3 regions of the Gracilibacillus sp. Marseille-QA3620 genome follow, and region 3 is predicted to be linked to each of the others. Evidence: riboswitches for the same ligand, from Rfam matches in the RefSeq annotation. Region 3 holds a riboswitch; each other region holds the start of a gene.

Region 1 (8,072 bases), 170 kb from region 3:
TTTGTCATCTCCCGCCTGCATGACCAGTAATGGAATATCCGGAAAATCCTCATCAAAATCAAAGGCATCCTTCATCGCCTTTACCAGTTCACGATACCATCTAATGGACACACTCGTCACATAAAGAGAATCATTTAAGTCAAACTCAATGACTTCCTTATTACGCGTAGCCATGTCAATGGTTATCCCCGTACCTCTCCGATAAGATGGATACACAAGATTCATGACATGGGAAATGGTATCCAGCATCTTAGGCGGATTAATCAATGTTCCGAAGCAAGGGGATGACAGGATAACGCCTGCAAGATTAAATTCTCTCGATTGAAGCATTTTAATCACAACCAAACCACCCATGCTGTGGCCAAGCATAAAGACAGGCAGTCCGAATGTATAGGCTTCATTCACCCACGTCTCTACGGTATCGATATATTCTTCAAACGAATTAATATGGCCGCGGTTTGCTCTTGAAGTCATCCCTTGTCCAGGCAGGTCGCCATTTATAACATGGTATCCAGCTGACAGCCACTTTTGGACAAGCCAAGTGTATCTTCCGGAATGCTCCATTGCCCCATGGACAATGACAATCACCCCGTTAGCCTTCCCCTCGGTTTCCCATTTTTTCATAGATGCACTCCTCCAGTTTGATTATACGTAAATATATTTACACATCATTTTTTTATATGTACACTTTCATTAACTATCTATTTTACAATAGAATACGGAGGTTATGAAATGAAATTATATCAATATAAAGATAAAATCCCTTCCTTACATAAATCAGCCTATATAGCTGACTATGCTGTCATAACCGGTGACGTTACGATTGGCAAGAACTCAAGCATTTGGTTTAATACGGTTATTCGAGGCGATGTCGCCCCCGTCATCATCGGCGACAATGTCAATGTTCAGGACAATTCTGTCCTGCATCAAAGCCCTAATAATCCGTTGATTCTTGAGGATGATGTCACAGTCGGACATCAGTGCATCCTTCATAGCTGCCATGTAAAGAAGAAAGCCTTAATAGGAATGGGCTCCATCATTCTCGATGGCGCTGAAATTGGCGAAGGTGCTTTCATCGGTGCCGGCAGTCTTGTCCCGCAGGGCAAGAAAATCCCGCCAAATACCCTTGCGTTCGGCCGCCCAGCTAAAATAATCCGCCCGTTAACAGACGAGGACATAAAGGATATGGACCGAATCTATCGAGAGTATGCTGAGAAAGGACGTTATTATGCCAGTATACAACCAATCCAACCAAATCAATAACCCAATATAGAATGGGATACATCTTATTGTATACCCATTTTTTATGTTCATTATCATATTAGGTTGTTCCTATTTGTCCTGCCAGAGGAACATGACAAGCTCATTTCTCTACATCCATTTAATGGCCAGCCTGAATAGTTCATATGCTTGTTCTTGTATGTATGGAAAGATAATTACTTAGTACCTATCAATTATTTTACTGTATAAGAATCATTTTGGTTTCATTTTCCATTAAATATTTTTTTGAAAACGTTATCATCCATTCATAAAGAATAGGCATCCGCAACGGAAGCGGATGCCCCAGGATTGTTACATCCCTATTAATGTGTCGTTACTAAATCTTCAGTCATTGTTTGAAAAGAGTACTTTTTTTCGATAAAGATTCCATACCAGATCATGAACACAAGTACTGTCCAAATCTTGCGGCTATTATCGGCCTTTCCTTTTACATGGTCATCAAGCAAACGGAGAATGACATCCTTATGGAATAAATGGTCCGTGTCACTTTCCAGAATAATGTTCACAGCCCAATCATACATCTCATCCTTCAGCCAATGACGAATTGGAACAGGGAAACCTAGTTTCTTTCTTGTGAGTACATGGTCAGGAACAATTCCTTCCACGGCTTTGCGCAGAATGTACTTAGTTGTGCCATGACTTGTCTTCATATCAGATGGAATCTTAGATGCCACCTCAAATACTTCCTTATCAAGGAATGGTACACGCAGCTCAAGGGAATGTGCCATCGTCATCCGATCAGCCTTTAACAAAATGTCCCCTCTGAGCCATGTATGAATATCAATGTATTGCATCTTGCTGACATCCTCATACCCTGCTGCGTCACGATAGAATGGTGCAGTAATGGTCTTATAATCCAACCCGCCATGGTATGGTTTGTACAGCTCTTTCTTTTCATCCTCCACGAACATTTTCGCATTGCCGATATAGCGTTCTTCCATTGGTGTACAGCCACGTTCAATGAAGCTCTTTCCTTTAACCCCTTCAGGAAGAATAGCCGCAATTCGTTTTAAGGAACGGGTTAAGACAGCAGGCATTTTCGTGAATACATCAAGAGATTGCGGTTCGCGGTAAATATTATAACCGCCAAATAATTCATCCGCTCCTTCCCCAGACAGCACGACCTTCACATGCTTTCTCGCTTCCCTTGAAACGAAATAAAGTGGTACACATGCCGGGTCAGCAAGCGGATCATCAGCATGCCACATAATCTTCGGCAGTTCCTGCATATATTCCTCCGGCGAAATGATGTAGCTAATGTTTTCTACGCCCAATTTATCGGCTGTTTCTTTTGCCACATCGATCTCACTGAATCCTTCATGCTCAAAGCCGACAGAGAACGTCTTAATATTTGGATGGAATTTCTTTGCGATAGAAGCAATTATAGAAGAATCAATTCCTCCGGAAAGGAATGAACCGACAGGCACATCTGAGCGCATATGCTTCTGTACACTGTCAATCATTACTTCACGAATCTCCTCTGTCCAATCCTGCTCTGACTTCAGAACTGGTGAAAAGGACGCCTTCCAATATTGACCGATTTCAATTGGTCCCCCGATTGATTTCTTTAGATAATGACCTGGGAGCAGCTTCTTGATGCCATCCGTCATTGTTTCCGGCTCAGGCACGAATTGATAAGTTAAATAATGCTGCAATGCATCCAAATTAACCTCTTCATCACCAGAAGCCAATACGATGCTCTTCTTCTCAGAGGCAAAGAATAATCTGTCTTCTTCCTCTTTATAGAAGAACGGCTTGATTCCAAACGGATCGCGCGCTGCAAAGATGGATTTCTCCTCTTTGTCCCAAATGACGAACCCGAACATCCCGCGCAGCTTCTTAACAGCCGCTTCTCCATAATACGCATATGCACCAAGGATAGCCTCCGTATCAGAATTCGTCTTGAATTCCAATCCTTTAAGGGAAAGCTCCTCTCTTAGCTCCAAATAGTTATAAATTTCACCATTGAAAACGATCCAATACCGTTCATTTTCAAAAGAAAGTGGCTGGTGACCGCTTTCCAGGTCAATAATACTTAAACGGCGGAAGCCTAATTGAATATATTCATCAACATAAAAACCTTCATCATCCGGTCCTCTATGGTAAATAAGATTGTTCATTTCCTTTAAACAATCAGATACGAGAGCATCTTGACATTTATCTAGAACACACCCAACAAAACCGCACATTACGAAAAAAACCTCGCTTTATAATAAATATTTTTTATAATCGCACCAATCTATACTATCAGACTTTTTGCGCAAAATATGTCGAATCCTACGAATTATTTACCGGTATTTTTAGAAAAATATGTAACATTAGTATGTCATTTGTCGCATAAAGACTATTAAAAAAACCTTAGGGCATGTATGCCCTAAGGTTTTTTCATTATATGGAAGCTTGTGTACGAAGTACTTCTGCTTTGTCTGTTTTCTCCCATGGAAGATCCAGGTCATTGCGTCCAAAATGGCCGTAAGCAGCTGTTTGTTTATAAATTGGACGGCGCAGATCAAGCATTTTGATGATACCAGCTGGACGAAGGTCAAAGTTTGCACGGATTAATTCAACCAGCTTATCTTCATCAACCTTGCCAGTTCCAAAAGTATTCACCGCAATGGATACAGGCTGAGCTACTCCAATCGCATAAGCCAATTGAACTTCAGCCTTTTCAGCGAGACCGGCTGCCACGATGTTCTTCGCTACATATCTGGCAGCATAGGCAGCAGAACGGTCTACCTTTGTCGCATCCTTGCCGGAGAAAGCACCACCGCCATGACGCGCATAACCGCCATACGTATCAACGATGATTTTTCGGCCAGTCAATCCAGCATCTCCTTGAGGTCCGCCAATCACGAAGCGGCCTGTTGGATTGATGAAGTATTTTGTCGCTTCATCAATTAAATGAGCCGGAACAACTGACTTGATTACATGCTCTTTTAAATCCGCCTGAATTTGTTCAAGGGTTGTTTCCGGGTCATGCTGAGTTGAAATAACAATTGTATCAACACGAACAGGTTTATCATTCTCATCGTATTCTACAGTTACTTGAGTTTTTCCATCAGGACGAAGATATGGCAGGATTTCCTGCTTACGTACTTCTGTCAATCTTCTTGATAATTGGTGGGCAAGTGAGATTGGAAGAGGCATTAATTCCTCTGTTTCATTGCAGGCAAACCCAAACATCAGGCCTTGGTCACCAGCACCGATTGCTTCGATTTCTTCGTCTGTCATCGTTCCTTCTCGAGATTCAAGCGCCTGGTCTACCCCTTGAGCAATATCTGCTGACTGCTCATCAATGGACGTCAAGACAGCACAGGTCTCTGCATCAAAACCGTACTTCGCTCTTGTATACCCAATTCCTTTAATCGTTTCACGAACGATTTTCGGGATATCCACATAGGTGGAAGTCGTAATTTCTCCTGCAACAAGGACAAGGCCTGTCGTAACAGAAGTCTCACAAGCTACACGCGCATTTGGATCCTGCGCAAGGATTTCATCTAGAATGGAATCTGAAATTTGGTCACAAATCTTATCTGGATGCCCTTCAGTTACAGATTCAGATGTAAACAAATGTCTCTTAGTCGACATAATAAAACTCCTCCTTAAGTACTTATCTATACGGTTACTCATTATCTTTAGTCATGTCCTGAATGCACAAAAAAAGACCTTCCTAAAGAGGAAAGGTCTATATCTCACGAAATTCGCCTTTCACTCTCATCGTTCAAGGCTTCTATTAGCCTTGCATCAAGTTAGCACCTTTGCGTGAACCTAATAGCGGTTCAAACTGCAGGTTGCCCCGGCTTCATAGAGCTTTGTTCCCTCCACCGAGTCTTGATAAGAGTATCCGTTTCAAAGTTAAATCTTAACTTACTATACTATGAACTGTCAATATATGTGCAGGATATATTTGTATGGGTTTCAAAGCCCCTCAACTGTCGCAATTTTATGAATAAATTGATATAATATATTGTGAACAAGTTAACAATATTAGTAATAGGAAATATTAAAAGCCGAATCAATCCTGTATGGCTAAGGAAGTGAGCAGCAGCTAAGGATGTGGAACGGTTGTTTAATATTTTTTATTTATCTAATCGTTAATTAGTATGTTTAATTTATACAAATATGTTATACTATTTTTCATACAAGAGACAAATACATTAATTGGAAGAGGATGATTTCTTATGAGCCATGTTGAAATGTCCAATGAGTTGAAGCAACTGCTATCTAATGAGAATATGCACATCCAGTTATCCGTTCCTCAATTGGTTGAGAAAGTATTAGCACGAAATGAAGGGATTTTGACATCCACTGGTGCCATCAAGGCAGAAACAGGCAAGTATACCGGTCGATCTCCAAAAGATAAATATATTGTCGAGGAAGCTTCCTCAAAGGATAAAATTGACTGGGGAAGCGTAAATAAACCCATCTCGGAGGAAGCATTCGCGAACCTGTATGAGAAGGTCATCAACTACTTGAATAAGCAGGATGAACTTTTCGTCTTTAATGGCTACGCAGGTGCAGATAAAGAATACCGCTTACCTATCCAAGTAATCAATGAATATGCTTGGCATAATCTGTTTGTACATCAGCTGTTCATCCGCCCGACAGCGGAAGAACTAAAAACCCATAGCTCAGAATTCACGATTATTTGTGCGCCTGGATTTAAGGCAGACCCGAAAGTTGACGGTACGAGATCCGAAACCTTCATTATCGTTTCATTCGAGAAGAAAGTCGTCTTAATCGGCGGTACAGAATATGCCGGGGAAATGAAGAAATCCGTCTTTTCCATCATGAACTACTTGCTTCCTGAGAAAGACGTATTCTCCATGCACTGTTCAGCCAATGTTGGACAGGAAGGGGATGTTGCCCTATTCTTTGGTCTTTCCGGTACAGGCAAGACAACCTTATCAGCAGATCCGAGCCGCCGCTTGATTGGTGATGATGAGCACGGCTGGTCTCCAAGCGGTGTCTTTAATATCGAAGGGGGCTGCTATGCAAAGTGCATAAACTTATCTCATGAGAAAGAGCCGCAAATCTTCGATGCCATTCGATTCGGTTCGGTCCTTGAGAATGTAATGGTTGATGATAAGACTCGCATTGCTGACTATGACAATGGTTTCTTAACGGAAAATACACGGGCTGCTTACCCAATCGATGCCATCGACAACATCGTCAAACCAAGTGTGGCTGGGCACCCGACAACCATTATCTTTTTGACAGCTGATGCATTCGGTGTGCTGCCTCCTATCAGCAAGCTGACAAAGGAACAAGCCATGTATCATTTCTTGAGCGGCTACACGAGCAAACTAGCTGGAACAGAACGCGGCATTACTGCACCAGAGGCAACCTTCTCAACCTGCTTCGGTTCACCATTCCTTCCGCTTCAGCCTACACGCTATGCGGAGATGCTTGGCAAGAACATCGAGGAGCATAATGTCCAGGTATACTTGGTCAATACAGGATGGACAGGCGGCGAATATGGCACAGGCAGCCGTATGAAGCTTTCATACACCCGCTTGATGGTACAGGCAGCCCTTGAGGGTGAACTAAGCAATGTTGAAACCGTTCAAGACAGTGTATTCGGCCTACATATCCCGCTTCATGTACCTGGCGTACCCGATGTCGTATTGCAGCCAAATAAAACATGGGCAGATCAAGAGGCCTACTATAAGAAAGCTCATGAGCTTGCTGCCAAGTTCCGTGAGAATTTCTTGTCATTTGATCATATCGACACAAATATCGTCATTAAAGGCGGTCCAATTGCTTAAAGAAATAGCAAAAGCGGAGAAATCAATTATGATTTCTCCACTTTTTTTGTATGTCCACCATTCGATTCTTCTCAACGAGCGGCCACTTCTTCAGCCAGTTCTTTATCGCTATTCTCTTTTCATATAGATCCAGCCGCTCGGCTGTCTCTGCAAAAAACGGAGTCGGCCGTATCTTCATCGCAAGGAGGTCATGCACGCCCCATGGTGCACATAATTGAAGATCTCCATGTTCATCCAGCTTTACGCCGACTGCACTTGCCGTTTCGGGGAATTTAGAGATAGCATCACTAGTTGAAGTATACGGAGGAATCTGATTGACCATATGCATCCTTGCTTCATTCTTGACGGACCACGGCCTGCCCGGCAGGAGCCTCTCTAACTTCCGCTCTAAATCCTTTTCCACTCTCTCATCTGTCTCGCTCTCATCGAAGTAGATAAAGTCTATATCTGGAAGCGGCGTTCTCTTTGTATACCCATGTAAGACATCCCATACCTTTGTACGGACAAAACCGGCACAAATCGACCAATCTGATTTATGCAAAGATTGGGCTGCTTCCAAGGTCTCCATCATCCAACGGTCTTGTTGAATGACTTTAAGGATATCTGCTTCATTCTTCAATCTACATCCCGCCTCTCATTTCATTCACCGCTCTTAAACAATATCTCTTAATATCCGCCAATTCATCTTTATTTACAGGCAATTGAGCTTTCTCACAGAAGGAAACAAAGTCAGTGCAAGCTTTCATAATTTCCGCCTCAAACACCCCTTTCGGAATACGCTCACTTACTATTTCAGTCTGTTCAACAGACAGGACAAAGCCCTCTTCATCTGTTTCATACTGATAATCCAACACCTTTAATTGGCAGTCCTGCTCATTTAGCAGAATAAAGAAATCCGTTGAATAATCCAGAAAAATAATATTTGCCCCTCCATCTTTCTCATAATCCTTGAACCGAATCAAGGTCTCACACGTCGTCAAGAGAGAGGTCGTAGCATAGCTCATACCGCCAAACCGCTCTCCT
Region 2 (8,072 bases), 700 kb from region 3:
CTGCGGGTTTTCGCCGTCTAGGGTGATGTAGTCCCCCTCGGATTTTTTGGTTTCACGGTTGATGATACGGTAAACGTTTTTCATCCCTGGTGTTGTAACTTTTTCAGGGTTTCCGCTGATTTTGATGGTGTCAGCCATTCTTCCGTTATCATCTTCAATGCTGACCATTTTGTAAACAGCACCTAATGCCGGCTGGTCATAAGCAGTGATGAGCTTTGTACCGACACCCCACATGTCAATTTTGGCACCTTGGGCTTTCAGGTTGAGAATAGTTACTTCATCCAGGTCATTAGAGGCGGTGATCATCGTGTCGGTATAGCCGGCTTCATCCAGCATGATTCTTGCTTTTTTAGATAGGTAAGCTAAGTCGCCGCTGTCTAGGCGGATGGCTTTGAATTTAATCTTGTCACCCATTTCCTTGGCAACCTTGATGGCTGTCGGTACACCTGAGCGTAATGTGTCATAGGTGTCGACGAGGAAGGTGCAGTCATAATGGGATTCCGCGTATTTCTTGAAGGCTGTGTATTCGTCACGATAGGTTTGGACAAGGGCATGGGCATGCGTTCCTACGACTGGTATGCCGAATAATTTACCTGCGCGGACATTGCTTGTCGCTTGGAATCCGCCGATAAAGGCCGCGCGTGTCCCCCAAATGGCCGCTTCGGTTTCCTGAGCTCTTCTTGTCCCAAACTCAAATAATGGATCGCCATCGGCTACCATGGTGAGCCTTGAGGCCTTTGTTGCAATCAATGTCTGGTAGTTGACGACATTGAGGATAGCCGTCTCAACAAGCTGTGCCTGAGCTAGCGGGGCTTCAATACGCATAAGAGGCTCATTCTCAAATACGAGCTCCCCTTCCTTCATGCTTCTAATTGTTCCTGTAAATTTTAGTTCCTTAAGGTAGGACAGGAAGTCATCAGCATAACCTACTTCATTACGTAAATATTCAATATCAGTGTCTGTAAAACGCAGCTCTTTAATATACGTAATGACACGCTCAAGTCCTGCAAAAACGGCATAGCCGTTCCCAAATGGGTTACGTCTAAAGTAAACGTCAAAGACGGCTTTTCTGTTATGGATGCCATCCCGGAAGTATGTTTCCATCATATTAATTTGGTATAGATCTGTATGTAACGCAAAGCTGTCATCTTGATAGTGTTTCATCAAGCTTCCTCCTTAATTTATAAAACATCTGCTCCAAGTGTTTGTTCAAAATGGCCAAGAGCCCATTGATGGCCGGCCTCATTGAAGCTTGCCACTCCATCTTTATGGACGATGATCTTGTAGCCTTTATTGTAAGCATCCACCGCTGTATGGAGGACACAAATATCTGTACAAACCCCGACTAAATGAAGCTCGGTGATTCCCCGCTCACGAAGCTTGATATCAAGGTCCGTGCCGGCGAAAGCAGAATAACGCGTCTTGTCAATCCAAAGGACATGGTCTTCGTCCTTGTTCCTATTATACACATTTTGCAGATTTCCAAATAAATCTCTGCCAGCAGTGAAACGGATATTATGGGGCGGGAACAATTTCGTTTCCGGGTGGTAAGGATCATTCTCTTCATGCACATCAATGGCAAATACGACATAATCCTTCCGTTTAATGAATTCTTCTGTCAATGAAACAATATAATCCTCAATTCGCTGCCCTGGCTCACCGCAGGTCAATCTTCCCTCATCTGCCACAAAGTCGTATGTATAATCGATATTAATCAGCGCCTTCAACCGAATCACTCCTCTGAATTTATGGTTGGACTGTCATCAGCATAACAAAAAATCATGCGAGATGTCTTTACAAATAATTTTACAGCTATTCTACCATTTAAGACAGAAGATTTCCGCTTCTTCACCCGTTTTTTCCTTCTTGCCAGCTTTAAGCTGCTTATCTCTTACATTTTCCTAAAATCACCATCATTACTCCATAAGAAAAGCCAGCCCTGCAAAATGGACTGGCTGAACGGATATTATGCTTGCACTTGTTTGCTGCTAACCGCTTCAAAGGCGTTCTTCAGGTCGGCAATTAAATCATCAGCATGTTCGATACCAACGGAGAAGCGGAGCAGCCGGTTACAAACACCACCTGCTATGCGGACCTCCTCCGGGATATCGGCATGCGTTTGTGTAGCCGGGTAGGTCATAAGGCTTTCAACCCCTCCAAGACTCTCTGCGAAGGTGATGACACCAAGGCTTTTCAGGAAGTGATTGACCCATTTCTCAGATTGAAGCCTAAACGAAATCATGCCGCCTTTTCCCGGATAGAGGACATCGATGACCTCCTCCCGCTCCTGTAAGAAAGCCGCGATTTTCCCAGCGTTCTCCTCATGCTGCTTCATGCGAAGGCTCAATGTCTTCATTCCTCTCATGACAAGCCAGGAATCAAATGGCGAAAGGATAGCCCCTGTTGCATTTTGATATTCATCAAGCTTTTGGCAGACATCCTCTCCCTTTGCAGCAATGAGGCCAGCAAGAACATCATTATGACCGGCAATATATTTTGTCGCACTGTGAACAACAATATCAGCACCGAGTTCAAGCGGACGCTGCAAGATTGGTGTGTAAAAGGTATTATCAACAATCAAAAGGAGGTTATTCTCTTGACTTAAATCAGCAATTGCCCGGATATCGATTTCCTGCATTAAAGGGTTTGTCGGTGTTTCAATAAAAAAGGCTTTTGTCTGACTTGAAATGGATTCAGCAAAATCTCTATAGGACTGGCATTGAACAAAAGTGATGCCGTATTTCTTCCAGGTTTTTTCGAATAAACGATATGTACCACCATATAAATCAGCTGAAACAAGGATCTCATCACCCGGTTCGAATAATGTGAGCAAAGCATGGATGGCTGCCATGCCAGAACTATAGGCAAAGCCTTGCTCACCGCCTTCAAGGGCCGCGATGGCCTTTTCCAAAACCTCTCGGGTCGGATTTCCTGTCCTAGTATAGTCATAGCCTGTTGATTGTCCAATCCCCTCATGCCTGTATGCGGTCGAGAAATAAACGGGCGTGTTCACCGTACCTGTTTGTGTTTCACTTCGATTGCCGATTTGGGCTAATACTGTTTCAATCTTCCATGCGGTCATTGTTCTGCCCCTCCCAAATAAAAAATAAAAAAGCCTTCCAAGAAGAAGACTTATCGAGCTTTACTCTCCTTCTTATCTCTCGAGGCACATAAATATGCATATGCCTTGCAGGATTTAGCACCTTTCCGAATGCATCGGCGGTTGCTGAGACATCATCGGGCCCGTCCCTCCGTCTCTCGCGATAAGATTTGTTCGAATATTCATTTAACTATAATTTACATGGATATCCTAAAAAAGGCAAGAAATTTCTCATCTATTGTACCCTTTTTCCACGGAGGTATATAATAGAGCTATTCACTAATAAGAGGAGTGTCTACAAATGAAAGCAGACGGTCAAGAGATATACGGCTACATAAAAGATTTGGTTTCCATTCCAAGCCCGACTGGCTATACGGAAGAGGCCATTCGTTATACAGAGAACTTTCTGAATACATGCGGAATTGGAAACAAACGGACGAATAAAGGGGCCTTGCTTGCGACAATTAAAGGCCAAGATGATTCTAAACACCGCTTCCTGACAGCCCATGTGGATACTTTGGGAGCAATGGTCAAGGAAATCAAACCAAGCGGGCGTTTAAAGCTGACGATGATCGGCGGCTTTCGCTGGAATGCCTGTGAGGGAGAATACTGCAAGATTCATACAGCAGACGGTAATGTGTACACAGGAACGATTTTACTAAACCAAACCTCTGTCCACGTTTATCAGAAAATGGGTGAAGTGAAACGCGACGATGACCATATGGAAGTTCGGATTGATGCGGTCACCAAATCAAAATCAGATACGCAAGCACTCGGTATTGAGGTCGGTGATTTTGTCTCATTTGAGCCTCGGGCAGAGCTTGCTGGGGACGGCTTCTTAAAGTCAAGGCATCTGGATGACAAAGCGAGTGTCGGCATCCTACTCTACTTGATAAAACAACTGAAGGAACAAAACATCACCCTTCCATACACTACCCATTTCCTTATTTCCAATAATGAAGAAATCGGCTATGGCGGAAACTCTAATATTCCGGACGAAACTGTTGAGTATTTAGCTGTGGATATGGGCGCAATTGGAGACGGCCAAACAACGGACGAGTATAGTGTATCCATCTGCGCGAAGGATTCAAGCGGTCCTTATCATTATGGCCTGCGCCAGCATCTTGTCAAATTAGCCCAGGAGCATGATATTGATTACCGTGTTGATATATATCCTTTTTATGGATCTGATGCCTCCGCTGCCATCCGGGCCGGGTATGATATCGTTCATGGATTAATCGGACCGGGGATTGACGCCTCTCATGCGTTTGAGCGCACACATATCAGTTCCATTGAACATACGGCCAATTTGATTTGGCATTATTTGCAGTCAGAGCTAGTCGTCTGATTATTGCCTAAAAAAGGGGTGGGAATAGATGGGTGAACTGCACCCTATAAAGTAGACAGTTTAATAAAAAGGGATGTGCCGTGTTTATGCGGCGATGAGATGACTTCGGTAAGCTGCCGGAGTCATCTTTTTTAATGTCCATTGCTTTCTCGTATTGTTATAGTAATCCATATAATCATCAATCATATATTTTAGTTCTGCCAAACTGTTTGCCTCCTTATAAGGAACTTCGTCCTTCATATGTCCAAAGAAGGATTCCATTGGGGCGTTGTCCAGGCAGTTTCCCCTTCGTGACATGGACTGTAAGAGCCCCATCTCTTTCACGCGAGATTGATATTCAGGATGCGTGTAATGAAACCCTTGATCCGAATGAATCATTGCTTCTGGATGTAATTGATTCCCATAACAACTTTCTAACTTGGTTAATGTTCGGTAGACTATCTCCATCCGTAGGCTTGTCGAGAGTTCATAGGCGACGATCTCTCGTGTCGCCACATCTTTCACGCAAGACAAATAAGCCGTCTTCCCACCGCGGATTTGCAGGTAGGTGATGTCGGTCAAGAAGACTTTCCCTGGTTCCTGTTGGTCAAACTGGCGGTTCAAATGGTTGGGTACCTGACGGTGAACCTCTGTTGCCTTGGCCATCGTACGGTATGGGTTCGCTCTCCGTACCTTGGCAAAAAAGTGAAACTTGCGCATCAATCGAAGGATTTTCTTGTGGTTCATTGGCTGACCGGCTTTCTCGGTGACTTCCATATATAAGCCGCGATAACCGATTTTCCCTTGGGCCTCATCATAAATCTCTTTTAGAAAGACATAATCCTGATAATCAGACTCCTCCCGGATAGCTTGTTTTTCCGCATTCTGAAGCCATTTATAATAGCCGCTTGGACTCACTTGGGCCACTTCACATAAATAACGGACCATGTTCTTCAATTGATAAAGCCGAATCGTCTCATTAATGACTTGGTATTTCTCTCGGGCTTTTAACGACGATTCTTCTTCGCCTGCCTTTCCAACTCGTCTAGCTTTTTTAGTAAGGTCAATTCCGCCTCTAAGAGGCGAATGCGGGCTTCTGCTTGGGCCAATTTCTTCTCGGCAGAGGCATTCTCTTTCTTGGGGCGTCCCTTACTCGCTTTTCCTCGGCGTTCCTCTAAAAAGCCATTTTCTCCGTATGTTTGGAAGGTTCTGCGCCAACGAGCCAGGGCGCTTTGGGCTTTTTTAATGCCAATCACCTCTAAATCGAAACCTGCTTCTCGGAATATTTCCGCTGGGCCTTTCCCAGATTGGTTTTGTTTAACCGCCTGCAGTTTGAAGTCAGGGGTATACTGAATCGCGCGGTCTGTCACGGCTTTAACGTTTGGATTAGCTTCTAGTAGTCTTTGTTGGTGTTCATTAAAGATAATCTTACTCATGAAAAATACTCCGTTCTAAAAATCGTAATGTTAGTATAACGGGAGTTTTCCGGAAAGAGAATAGGAAAACCCCGAATAGGGTCCACTTTTTTTAAAGTGTCCACTATTCGGGGTTCAGTTCAGGGTCTATTCCTCCCCCTTTTTATCTCATAATAACTCCTTCAATTTTCCATATGCTTTCTTTGCTTCCCGGTAGCCTTCCTCATACAGATTCTCAAGCTTTTGCGGATTCCGTCCGATGGTGGAAACATCAAGCCTCCGTATTGGCTGGATAATAACAACGTTCCCCTTCTCCTCTTCCTCCTTAAGATACTTTATCGTGTCATTATAGACGATATGATGGTTTTTCATTGCTTTCAACAGTCCCGCATATTTCCCATATTTCCTTGAGGCAAGCCAATTCCAATTTGATGGTGCCTCTCTATATCCTTTATTCTTCGTTAATACAACAATGTTTTTCGTGTTTCCGTCTTTCACCGATTTCTTAATGGGAATAGGATCGGTCACACCCCCATCAAGGAGATATCGTCCATTAAAGGATACCTCCGGTGCAAACAACGGCAAGGAGCTGGAAGCCCTTAGTATGGTAAGCATATCCTTACTATATGATTGTTTATCAAAATAAACAGCTTCGCCAGTCTCACAATCGGTCGTTCCAACGACAAAGCCTTCCTTTGAGCTGCAGAATGTTTCCATATCAAAAGGAATTAGCTCATTTGGCATTTTGTCAAAAATTAAATCCATTCCAAACAATTCCCTATTTCGCAAAAAGCGCTTAAAGGAGATGTATTCAGGATGTCGACTGTATTCAATGATCACCTGATGATTCCGATTCATTTGGCGGGCAATATAGGAGCTGCCATTACATGCCCCTGCTGAAACTCCAATGGTATACGGGATATAGATATCCTCCTCCATCAAATACCTCAGGACACCCGCAGTGAAAGCTCCTCGCATTCCGCCCCCCTCCAAAACAAGCCCTGTATTCTGCATATGCACCATCTCCTTGGCTTAGTGTCTATACCGGTGTCATCCTACTTTTTCCCTCTTTCAATTAAAAAATAAGCATTATTTTCATAGAAGTTATTGACATCTATGGTGTATTACCAGTATAGTACACCTTAAGGAGTGTATGAACCATATAGTACACACACCAAGAATTAGGAGGTGAATGGATGTCATTCCTCATTAATAACCGCGATCCCGTTTACTTACAGGTTGTCCGTTACTTCAAGGAACGAATTGCGACTGGAGAATTGGCAGGAGGACAGGAAATCCCATCTCGCCGTGAACTGGCCGGTTTATTGAAAATCAACCCGAATACCGCACAAAAAGCCTATAAGGAAATGGAGGAACAAGGATTGATTTATACAGAGCGCAATTTCCCAAGCCGTGTTACGACAGATGAAAAGATCTTAAACGGCGTCCGCGAGGAATTGATTCAAGAGGCAGTCGATGCCTTCATCCTAGCCGTCAAGCCCATTCAAGTACCAGTTGACGAATTGGTTGATATTGTGAAAAAGAATTATCTTACCGAAGAGAAATAAGGAGGAGAACTATGCTGCAGGTAAAGAACGTAACAAAAAAGTTCGGCAGGAAACGTGTATTGGACGATGTAAGCTTCACGGCGAATAAAGGTGAAATCACCTGCCTGATCGGCATTAACGGCGTCGGAAAGACGACCATCATGAAAGCCATCCTTGGACTTACACCCGTCAATGGCGGCGAAATCCTCATTGATGGAGAACACCGAAAGAAAAGCACCTATGAGAAATTAACTTTCATTCCGGATGCATTAACCATGCTTCCAGGCTTTACGATAAAACAGGCAATGGATTTCATGACTGATTTCTATGAAAGCTGGAACCAAGACCGTGCTGATGAATTGCTTCAATTCTTTAAGTTAAACGAGGAACACCGTATTTCCACCCTTTCAAAAGGAAATACAGCCAAGGTTAATCTCCTATTAGGTCTTGCTCAGGATACAGACTATGTCCTCATGGATGAACCGTTCTCCGGAATTGATATCTTCAGCCGAGAACAAATTGCCAATGTATTCACGAGTCATTTAATTGAAGACCGAGGCGTCATCATCACAACTCATGAAATCAATGATATAGAACACTTAATTGATAAAGTAGTCGTATTAAACCATGGCACCGTCTATAAGGAGTTTAACGCAGAGGACATGCGGATCAAGGAAGGGAAA
Region 3 (8,072 bases):
ATACGCTCCATTTCCATGAAGGTTTGTGATGTTTTCAGAAATTGTATTACCGTCATTCATCAAGCCAAGCGCCCACTCAACGCGGCCGTCATTCTCAACATATGCATTACGGTTGACATATGTTTGCATATCCTTAGATAGGGTATCCACTGCACCGTATTTTACTTGTGCATTGTTTCCGACAATGACCTCAGAAATTAAGTTTCCAAGAACCGGCTTGCCGTCTGCTAAGGATATATAGTTTTCCACATACGTAACAGAGCTGTTATCCTCTGCAACGATCAATACGTGGTTATATAGGTCTGCTTCTTTATTATCAATAACAAAGACTGCTTGAATAGGCTCTTCAATCACGACATTCTTAGGTACATACAAGAAGACGCCGCCATTGAATAACGCTGCATGAAGAGCAGTCAATTTATTTGTTGTAACTGGAACACTCTTCGTCATGAAGTATTTTTGAACAAGCTCAGGATGTTCCTTTGCTGCAGCTTGAAGATTCATGAAGATAACGCCTTTTTCCTGAAGTTCTTTCGAAAGTGTCAGGTGTGCAGCTGTATGGTTTCTTTGGATATAGAGGCTTCTGTCCTCCGCTGGATTAAGCAAGCTTTTCACTTCATCAGCGAGCCCATCAAGATCAGCATACGGCTCACTGTCAATCGCGCTCACTTTCATATCCTCTAAATTCCATTTATCGATTTTTGTTTTATCTGGTTTTGGCATAGGAGTCACACTGGCTTCAGAAAGGGCTTCAAGACGAAGGCTTTCTAGCCAAGCAGGCTCACTATGTGCTTTTGAAAAAGAAGTGATTGCATCTTTTTCAATTGGTAACGTAGTTTCTGTTGTCATAATGATCCTCCTATTGCTTAAGCTTCGATTTCTACTGTTTCGTCTTCAATGCCTAGCTCTTCCTTAATCCACTCATAGCCTTCAGCCTCTAGACGCTGTGCCAGCTCTGCACCACCGGATTTCACAATCTTACCTTGCATCATAACGTGAACATAATCAGGTGTGATGTAGTTCAATAAGCGTTGGTAGTGAGTGATCATTAAGCATCCGAAGTCTTCGCCTCTCATTTGGTTGATTCCTTTAGAAACAACTTTAAGGGCATCGATATCAAGACCGGAGTCAATTTCATCAAGAATGGCAATAGCCGGCTCAAGCATCATTAATTGAAGAATTTCATTACGCTTTTTCTCACCGCCGGAGAAACCTTCATTGAGGTAACGCTGTGCCATATCTTGGTCCATTTCTAGAAGGTCCATTTTCTTATCCATTTCTTTGATGAATTTCATCAAGGAAATTTCGTTCCCTTCACCGCGTTTGCTGTTGATGGCAGAACGCATGAAATCAGCGTTTGTTACGCCGGAGATTTCGCTTGGATATTGCATTGCTAGGAATAGACCTGCTTTAGCGCGCTCATCAACTTCCATTTCAAGCACATCTTCGCCGTCCATTGTGATTGATCCGCTTGTTACCTCGTATTTAGGGTGGCCCATGATTGCAGAGGACAATGTAGATTTCCCTGTACCGTTAGGACCCATGATTGCATGGATTTCTCCACCTTTAACTTCAAGGTTAACACCTTTCAGAATTTCTTTGCCATCAATTGCAACATGTAAATCTTTAATTGTAAGTACTGAACCAGCCATACTTATACCTCCAATAATATAGTTATCTAAAGTTAGATTGTTTCTATTCTCAATTTATTCTCATTCCAATATTATAACAAATAGAATCTGGATTCAACTTTTTGAGCCCTTAAAAATCCTTGAAAAAACTACATTCTCCTGCCATAACAATTACTGCGTAAGGCTATTATAAAGTTAAATTATGAGAAAGAAAAGAACCAGCAATTGTATGCTGGTTCTTTCCCATTTTTCTATAATATCTTCTAAAATTAGAAGACTCGTCGATTCAGATCATTTACAATCTCATTACTTTTCAAATAACTGTCTTCTCGTCGTTCCTCTACTCGCATGCGCACATCTAACTTCTGGTTGTACACCTCATATCCAACTCCGTGCGCCTGCCTCATAGCCTTTTCCATTTCGTTCGTCACTCTGAGATGCAGCTGATTGTCAAAAATAATGAATCATCCCTTTCGAATTATTAAGTTAAGGTTATCACTTTATTAGAGAGCTCTCAATGTCTATATACCACGCTGAGCGATTGTTAAAAGTGATTTCGTCGATTTCTCAATGGAATTGCTTCATCATTCTGAGAAATGCCGGACGATATGTCTTATCAAGCAGGTATATATAATAGAAGAAAAAAGGTGCATTCCGAAATGAATGAACTGAACCCTATAAAGTAGACAGTTTAATAAAAAGGGATGTGCCGTGTTTAGGCGGCGATGAGATGACTTCGGTAAGCTGCCGGAGTCATCTTCTTTAATGTCCATTGCTTTCTCGTGTTGTTATAGTGATCCATGTAATCATCAATCAAGTATTTAAGTTCTGCTATACTGTTTGCTTGCTTATAAGGAACTTCGTCTTTCATATGTCCAAAGAAGGATTCCATCGGAGCGTTGTCAAGGCAGTTTCCCCTTCGTGACATGGATTGTAAGAGCCCCATTTCTTTCACGCGAGATTGATATTCAGGATGAGTGTAATGGAAACCTTGATCGGAATGGATCATCGCTTCTGGATGTAATCGATTCTCATAAAAGCTTTCTAACTTCGTTAATGTTCGGTAGACAATCTCCATCTGCAGGCTTGTCGAGAGTTCGTAGGCGACGATTTCTCGTGTCGCCACATCCTTCACGCAAGACAAATAAGCCGTCTTCCCACCCCGGATTTGCAGGTAGGTGATGTCGGTCAAGAAGACCTTCCCTGGTTCCTGCTGGTCAAACTGGCGGTTCAAGTGGTTGGGTACCTGACGGTGAACCTCTGTTGCCTTAGCCATCGTGCGGTAAGGATTCGCTCTCCGTACCTTGGCAAAAAAGTGAAACTTGCGCATCAAACGCAGGATTTTCTTGTGGTTCATCGGCTGACCGGCTTTCTCAGCGGCTTCCATATATAAGCCTCGATAGCCGATTTTCCCTTGAGCCTCATCATAAATCTCTTTCAGAAAGACATAATCCTGATAATCGGATTCCTCTCGAACAGCTTGTTTTTCTGCATTCTGAAGCCACTTGTAATAGCCGCTTGGACTCACTTTGGCCACTTCACATAAGTAACGGACCATGTTCTTCAATTGATAGAGCCGAATCGTCTCATTGATGACTTGGTATTTCTCTCGGGCTTTTAACGACGATTCTTCTTCGCCTGCCTTTCCAACTCGTCTAGCTTTTTTAGTAAGGTCAATTCCGCCTCTAACAGGCGAATACGGGCTTCCGCCTGGGCTAGCTTTTTCTCGGCAGAGGCATTCTCTCTCTTGGGGCGACCTTTACTCGCTTTTCCTCGACGTTCCTCTAAAAAGCCATTTTCTCCGTATACTTGGTAGGTTCTGCGCCAACGAGCCAAGGCACTTTGGGCTTTTTTTATGCCAATCACCTCTAAATTAAAACCTGCTTCTCGAAATATTTCCGCGGGGCCTTTCCCAGAATGGTTTTGTTTAACCGCCTGCAGTTTAAAGTCAGGGGTATACTGAATGGTGCGGTCGGTCACGGCTTTAACGTTTGGGTTAGCTTCTAGTAGTCTCTGTTGGTGTTCATTAAAGATAATCTTACTCATGAAAAATACTCCGTTCTAAAAATCGTAATGTTAGTATAACGGGAGTTTTCCGGAAAGAGAATAGGAAAACCCCGAATAGGGTCCACTTTTTTTAAAGTGTCCACTATTCAGGGTTCAGTTCAGAATCGGACATGCACCTTTTGTATTTTTTTATTCTGCCGGAATGACAGAACCTTTATATTCTTCATTGATGAAGTCTTTAATCTCATCGGATTTAAGGACTTCAACCAATGTCTTGATTGCTTCATTATCCTTATCTTCCGTACGAACCGCAATAATGTTTACGTACGGGTTATCTTCAGGACTTTCAAGTGCGATTGCATCCTCAGCTGGGACAAGATCTGCGTCAATCGCATAGTTGGAGTTGATTAAGACTGCATCGCCTTCATCATTATTGTAGACTTGAGTAAGCATTGGTGCTTCAATGTCTGTTTTAAATTTCAATTTCTTAGGGTTTTTCTCAATATCATCTACAGTGGCTTTCACTTTATTCACATCTTCCTTCAATGTGATTAAACCTTCTGTCTCAAGCATAGATAGGATACGGCCGTGGTCAGCAACGGAGCTGCTCATAATAATTTCAGCCCCTTCTGGCAGGTCATCTAAGCTGTCATATTTCTTGGAGTAAACGCCGATTGGCTCAATATGAATTCCGCCAGCATTAGCGAAATCATACTCATTCTCCTCAACCTGCTGCTCGAAATACGGGATGTGCTGGAAGTAGTTTGCATCAATGGATCCATCCGCTAACGCTTTATTCGGCATTACATAATCAGTGAATACTTCAATCTCCAAGTCAATGCCCTTTTCTTCAAGTAATGGCTTTGCCTTTTCCAAAATTTCTGCATGAGGAACATTAGATGCGCCTACAGTCAATTTCTTTGTATCCCCATCACCTGAACCTGAATCCTCTGAACTGCCGCAAGCCGCCAATATTAAAGTGAAGCAAAGTACTAAAATGAATGATAATTTCTTTTTCAACTCCATCTTCCTCCCTTAACGTTTATCCAGTTTCCTGGTTATGATATCTCCAATAAATTGGAGGATAAACACGATGATCAATACTAAGATGGTAGCCACTATTGTTACATCGGATTGTCCTCGGCTGAACCCTTCCAGGTAAGCTAAATTACCAAGTCCGCCTGCTCCAATCAACCCTGCCATCGCTGTATAGCCAACTAATGCGATTGCCGTTACCGTTATCCCAGACACAAGTGCTGGTAATGACTCAGGAATCAACACCTTCCAAATGATGGTGAACGAGGTTGCCCCCATCGACTTGGCAGCTTCAATAACCCCTTTGTCAATTTCTCTAAGTCCAATCTCAACCATTCTCGCATAAAATGGCGCCGCACCGATGATTAAAGCCGGCAGTGCCGCATTTGCCCCAATAATGCTTCCCACGAGGGCTTTTGTGAAGGGAATGAGCAAAACGATTAAGATAATAAATGGAATAGAGCGGAAAATATTCACAAAGGCGCCCACAATTCCATAAATGATTTTGTTTTCCCACAGATTTCCTTTTGATGTCAAGAACAACAGAAGGCCTAGGATAATGCCTAGGAAAAATGTTGCTACTAAAGCGATTCCTGTCATGTATAGCGTCTCCATCGTTGCCTCTGAAATACGCTCCCACACGACATTTGGAAAATAGGTCTCCATCATTCTGAAATCACCTCCACACCGATGTCTTGATTATGGAGATACTCGATGGCTTTCGCTACTTCTGATTGTTCTCCATCCAGATGAATGAATAAGGTTCCATAGGAACCGTTTTGAGTTTGAGAGATTTTCCCTTGCAGAATATTTACGTTAATTTGGTAAGAACGAATGACCTCAGAGAGCACTGGGGTTTCCGCTGACTCACCAATAAAGGATAGCTGAACAACCTTCCCTGTCGGATATGCTTCAAGCATATGCTCAATCGTTTCCTTCGTTTCCTCTGGCTCTGTGACCTGCTGAACAAATCGCTTCGTAATAGGTGCTTCCGGTTTCTTGAACACATCTAGCACCTGCCCGCTTTCCACAACCTTGCCCAGCTCCATTACTGCTACACGATGACAAATCTTGCGAATGACATGCATTTCATGGGTGATAAGGACAATGGTTAAGCCTAAACGTTTATTGATATCAACCAATAAATCGAGAATATCATCTGTTGTTTGTGGATCGAGTGCTGATGTTGCCTCATCACATAAAAGGACCTTTGGATTATTGGCAAGTGCACGCGCAATGCCGACACGCTGCTTTTGTCCGCCGCTCAATTGGGAAGGATAGGCATCTCCGCGCCCTTCAAGGCCGACAAGCTTGATAAGCTCCTTCACTCTAGCTTTCCTCTTATGCTTTGGCACTCTCGCTATTTCCAGCGGAAATTCTATATTTTCACTAACCGTCCGTGACCATAGAAGATTGAAGTGCTGGAATATCATGCTCACTTCCTTACGAGCATTCCGTAATTCCTTACCTTTAATGGCGCCCATATCTCGTCCGGCAACCTTTACTGTTCCTTTTGTCGGTTTCTCCAACCCGTTTAGCATGCGGATAAGCGTACTTTTTCCAGCTCCGCTGTATCCAATAATCCCAAATATCTCACCTTGCTCAATTGATAGGGACACATGATCAACGGCTTTAATGGATGTACCTTTTTTAAATGTTTTTGTATATGTCTTGGATACATCATTTAACGTGATCACTTAAACCTTCACCTGCTCTTTCTCTTATGCTCCATAGATTCCAATTCAATAAAAAATGCCTTCCTGCTATGAGCAGAAAGGCATGAATAATTAACTTATGCATGTTCCTTTCTCTCATCTTCCAGGACTTAATAATCCTGTGTGAATTGGCACCTTTTCAATCATGGCTGTCATGATTGCCGGTTGCCGGGCTTCATAGGGCACATCCCTCCACCTCTCTGGATAAGAGTCGTTCGATTCATTCACTTGTTACTGAATGTTATCCTACCATGGAGAAGAACGAGGTGTCAATAAGGACTTTTTATTTTACCACAAAATTCTATCATTTCGTTGTAACGGATTGGGAGCTGATGCCTGTTGCCTTCTCGATAGCAAGCTCAAGCTCTTCGATTAAATCCTCCACATTCTCAATCCCGATGGAAAGACGAACGAGATCATCAGTCACCCCGGATGCCTTCAAATCTTCTCCCCTTAATTGCTGGTGAGTCGTGCTTGCGGGATGAATAATCAAGCTCTTCGCATCTCCGACATTCGCGACATGTGACCACAGGCCGATTGTATCAATCAATGTCTTTCCGGCAGCCCTTCCGCCCTTGATGCCGAAAACAGCTACAGCACCCGCTCCTTTTGGCAAATATTTATTGGCGAGCTCATAATCAGGATGGTCTGGATCACCTGGATACAGAACCCAGCTTACAGCTGGATGCTGCTTTAAGTATTCAATGATCTCCTCAGTATTGGCAATATGCTCCTTCATCCTGACATGCAGGGTTTCAAGACCAAGAATAAATTGAAATGCATTGTATGGACTTAAGGCTGGACCCAAATCCCTTAATAGCTGGACTCTCGCTTTAATAATATAGGCAGCTGCCCCAATGGCCTCGCTGTAAATGATGTCATGATAGCTTGAATCAGGCTCCGTAAACCCTGGGAATTTCGGAGAATTCCAGTCAAACTTTCCTGCATCCACAATAATGCCCCCTAAGGTTGTTCCATTCCCAAGCAGCCATTTCGTTGCAGAGTGAACAACAATATCTGCTCCATGCTCAATGGGCCGGCATAAATACGGGGTCGCAAATGTATTGTCAACAATAAGCGGAATACCAGCCTCATGGGCAATCTCTGCCACCTTTTCAATATCCAGTACACTCAAGCTTGGATTACCGATTGTTTCTCCAAAGACAGCCTTCGTCTTCGGCGTGATAGCCTGTCTGAAATTCTCCGGATCACTTGGGTCGACAAACTTCACCTCTATTCCATATTTAGGGAGTGTTGTCGCAAATAAATTATATGTACCCCCGTAGAGTGTAGAAGCTGCCACAATTTCATCGCCTGCACCCGCAATATTCAAAATGGACAATGTGACGGCTGCTTGACCGCTCGCAACAGCAAGCGCACCAATTCCACCCTCAAGCTCTGCAACCCTTTCCTCAAGGACACTCGATGTCGGATTGTGAATCCGGGTATAAATATAGCCAGGCTCTGATAACCCGAATAAATTGGCCGCATGGTCTGTATCCTTAAATAAATAAGCATTGGATTGATAGATAGGCACGGCCCTTGCTCCAGATAATGCATCCTCCTGCAGCCCTCCATGAATTCCTACTGTTTCAAAGCGATACTTCTTCTTTTCTCCCATCCTTCGACACTCCTTTTCATCTTTTGTGATTTCCCGGAAAATAAAAAACCTCTTCACTTAGGA

Evidence for each region. Region 3 has a riboswitch for S-adenosylmethionine ahead of ACY8DX_RS18445 (methionine ABC transporter ATP-binding protein). Riboswitches for the same ligand answer to the same signal wherever they lie in the genome.
Region 1: linked by a shared signal. The riboswitch ahead of metK (methionine adenosyltransferase) and the one ahead of ACY8DX_RS18445 (methionine ABC transporter ATP-binding protein) in region 3 are both predicted to bind S-adenosylmethionine.
Region 2: linked by a shared signal. The riboswitch ahead of ACY8DX_RS14880 (methionine biosynthesis PLP-dependent protein) and the one ahead of ACY8DX_RS18445 (methionine ABC transporter ATP-binding protein) in region 3 are both predicted to bind S-adenosylmethionine.

Annotation. Positions count from the first base shown of each region.
Region 1 covers NZ_CM143102.1:3,470,704-3,478,775, forward strand. The annotation lists gene ACY8DX_RS17410 (alpha/beta hydrolase) at 1-624, opposite strand, end outside; gene ACY8DX_RS17415 (gamma carbonic anhydrase) at 733-1,263, shown strand; gene asnB (asparagine synthase (glutamine-hydrolyzing)) at 1,584-3,470, opposite strand; gene metK (methionine adenosyltransferase) at 3,670-4,869, opposite strand; SAM riboswitch class I at 4,993-5,122, opposite strand; gene pckA (phosphoenolpyruvate carboxykinase (ATP)) at 5,478-7,049, shown strand; gene ACY8DX_RS17435 (nucleotidyltransferase family protein) at 7,072-7,620, opposite strand; gene ACY8DX_RS17440 (hypothetical protein) at 7,670-8,072, opposite strand, start outside.
Region 2 covers NZ_CM143102.1:2,943,524-2,951,595, forward strand. The annotation lists gene ACY8DX_RS14870 (nicotinate phosphoribosyltransferase) at 1-1,164, opposite strand, end outside; gene ACY8DX_RS14875 (cysteine hydrolase family protein) at 1,182-1,733, opposite strand; gene ACY8DX_RS14880 (methionine biosynthesis PLP-dependent protein) at 1,967-3,082, opposite strand; SAM riboswitch class I at 3,152-3,270, opposite strand; gene ACY8DX_RS14885 (M42 family metallopeptidase) at 3,402-4,448, shown strand; one part of gene ACY8DX_RS14890 (IS3 family transposase) at 4,533-5,485, opposite strand; one part of gene ACY8DX_RS14890 (IS3 family transposase) at 5,485-5,863, opposite strand; gene ACY8DX_RS14895 (patatin-like phospholipase family protein) at 6,011-6,856, opposite strand; gene ACY8DX_RS14900 (GntR family transcriptional regulator) at 7,039-7,410, shown strand; gene ACY8DX_RS14905 (ABC transporter ATP-binding protein) at 7,422-8,072, shown strand, end outside.
Region 3 covers NZ_CM143102.1:3,644,282-3,652,353, forward strand. The annotation lists gene sufD (Fe-S cluster assembly protein SufD) at 1-849, opposite strand, end outside; gene sufC (Fe-S cluster assembly ATPase SufC) at 867-1,652, opposite strand; gene ACY8DX_RS18425 (YuzK family famiily protein) at 1,901-2,062, opposite strand; one part of gene ACY8DX_RS18430 (IS3 family transposase) at 2,347-3,299, opposite strand; one part of gene ACY8DX_RS18430 (IS3 family transposase) at 3,299-3,677, opposite strand; gene ACY8DX_RS18435 (MetQ/NlpA family ABC transporter substrate-binding protein) at 3,828-4,658, opposite strand; gene ACY8DX_RS18440 (methionine ABC transporter permease) at 4,674-5,342, opposite strand; gene ACY8DX_RS18445 (methionine ABC transporter ATP-binding protein) at 5,339-6,370, opposite strand; SAM riboswitch class I at 6,482-6,599, opposite strand; gene ACY8DX_RS18450 (O-acetylhomoserine aminocarboxypropyltransferase/cysteine synthase family protein) at 6,693-8,009, opposite strand.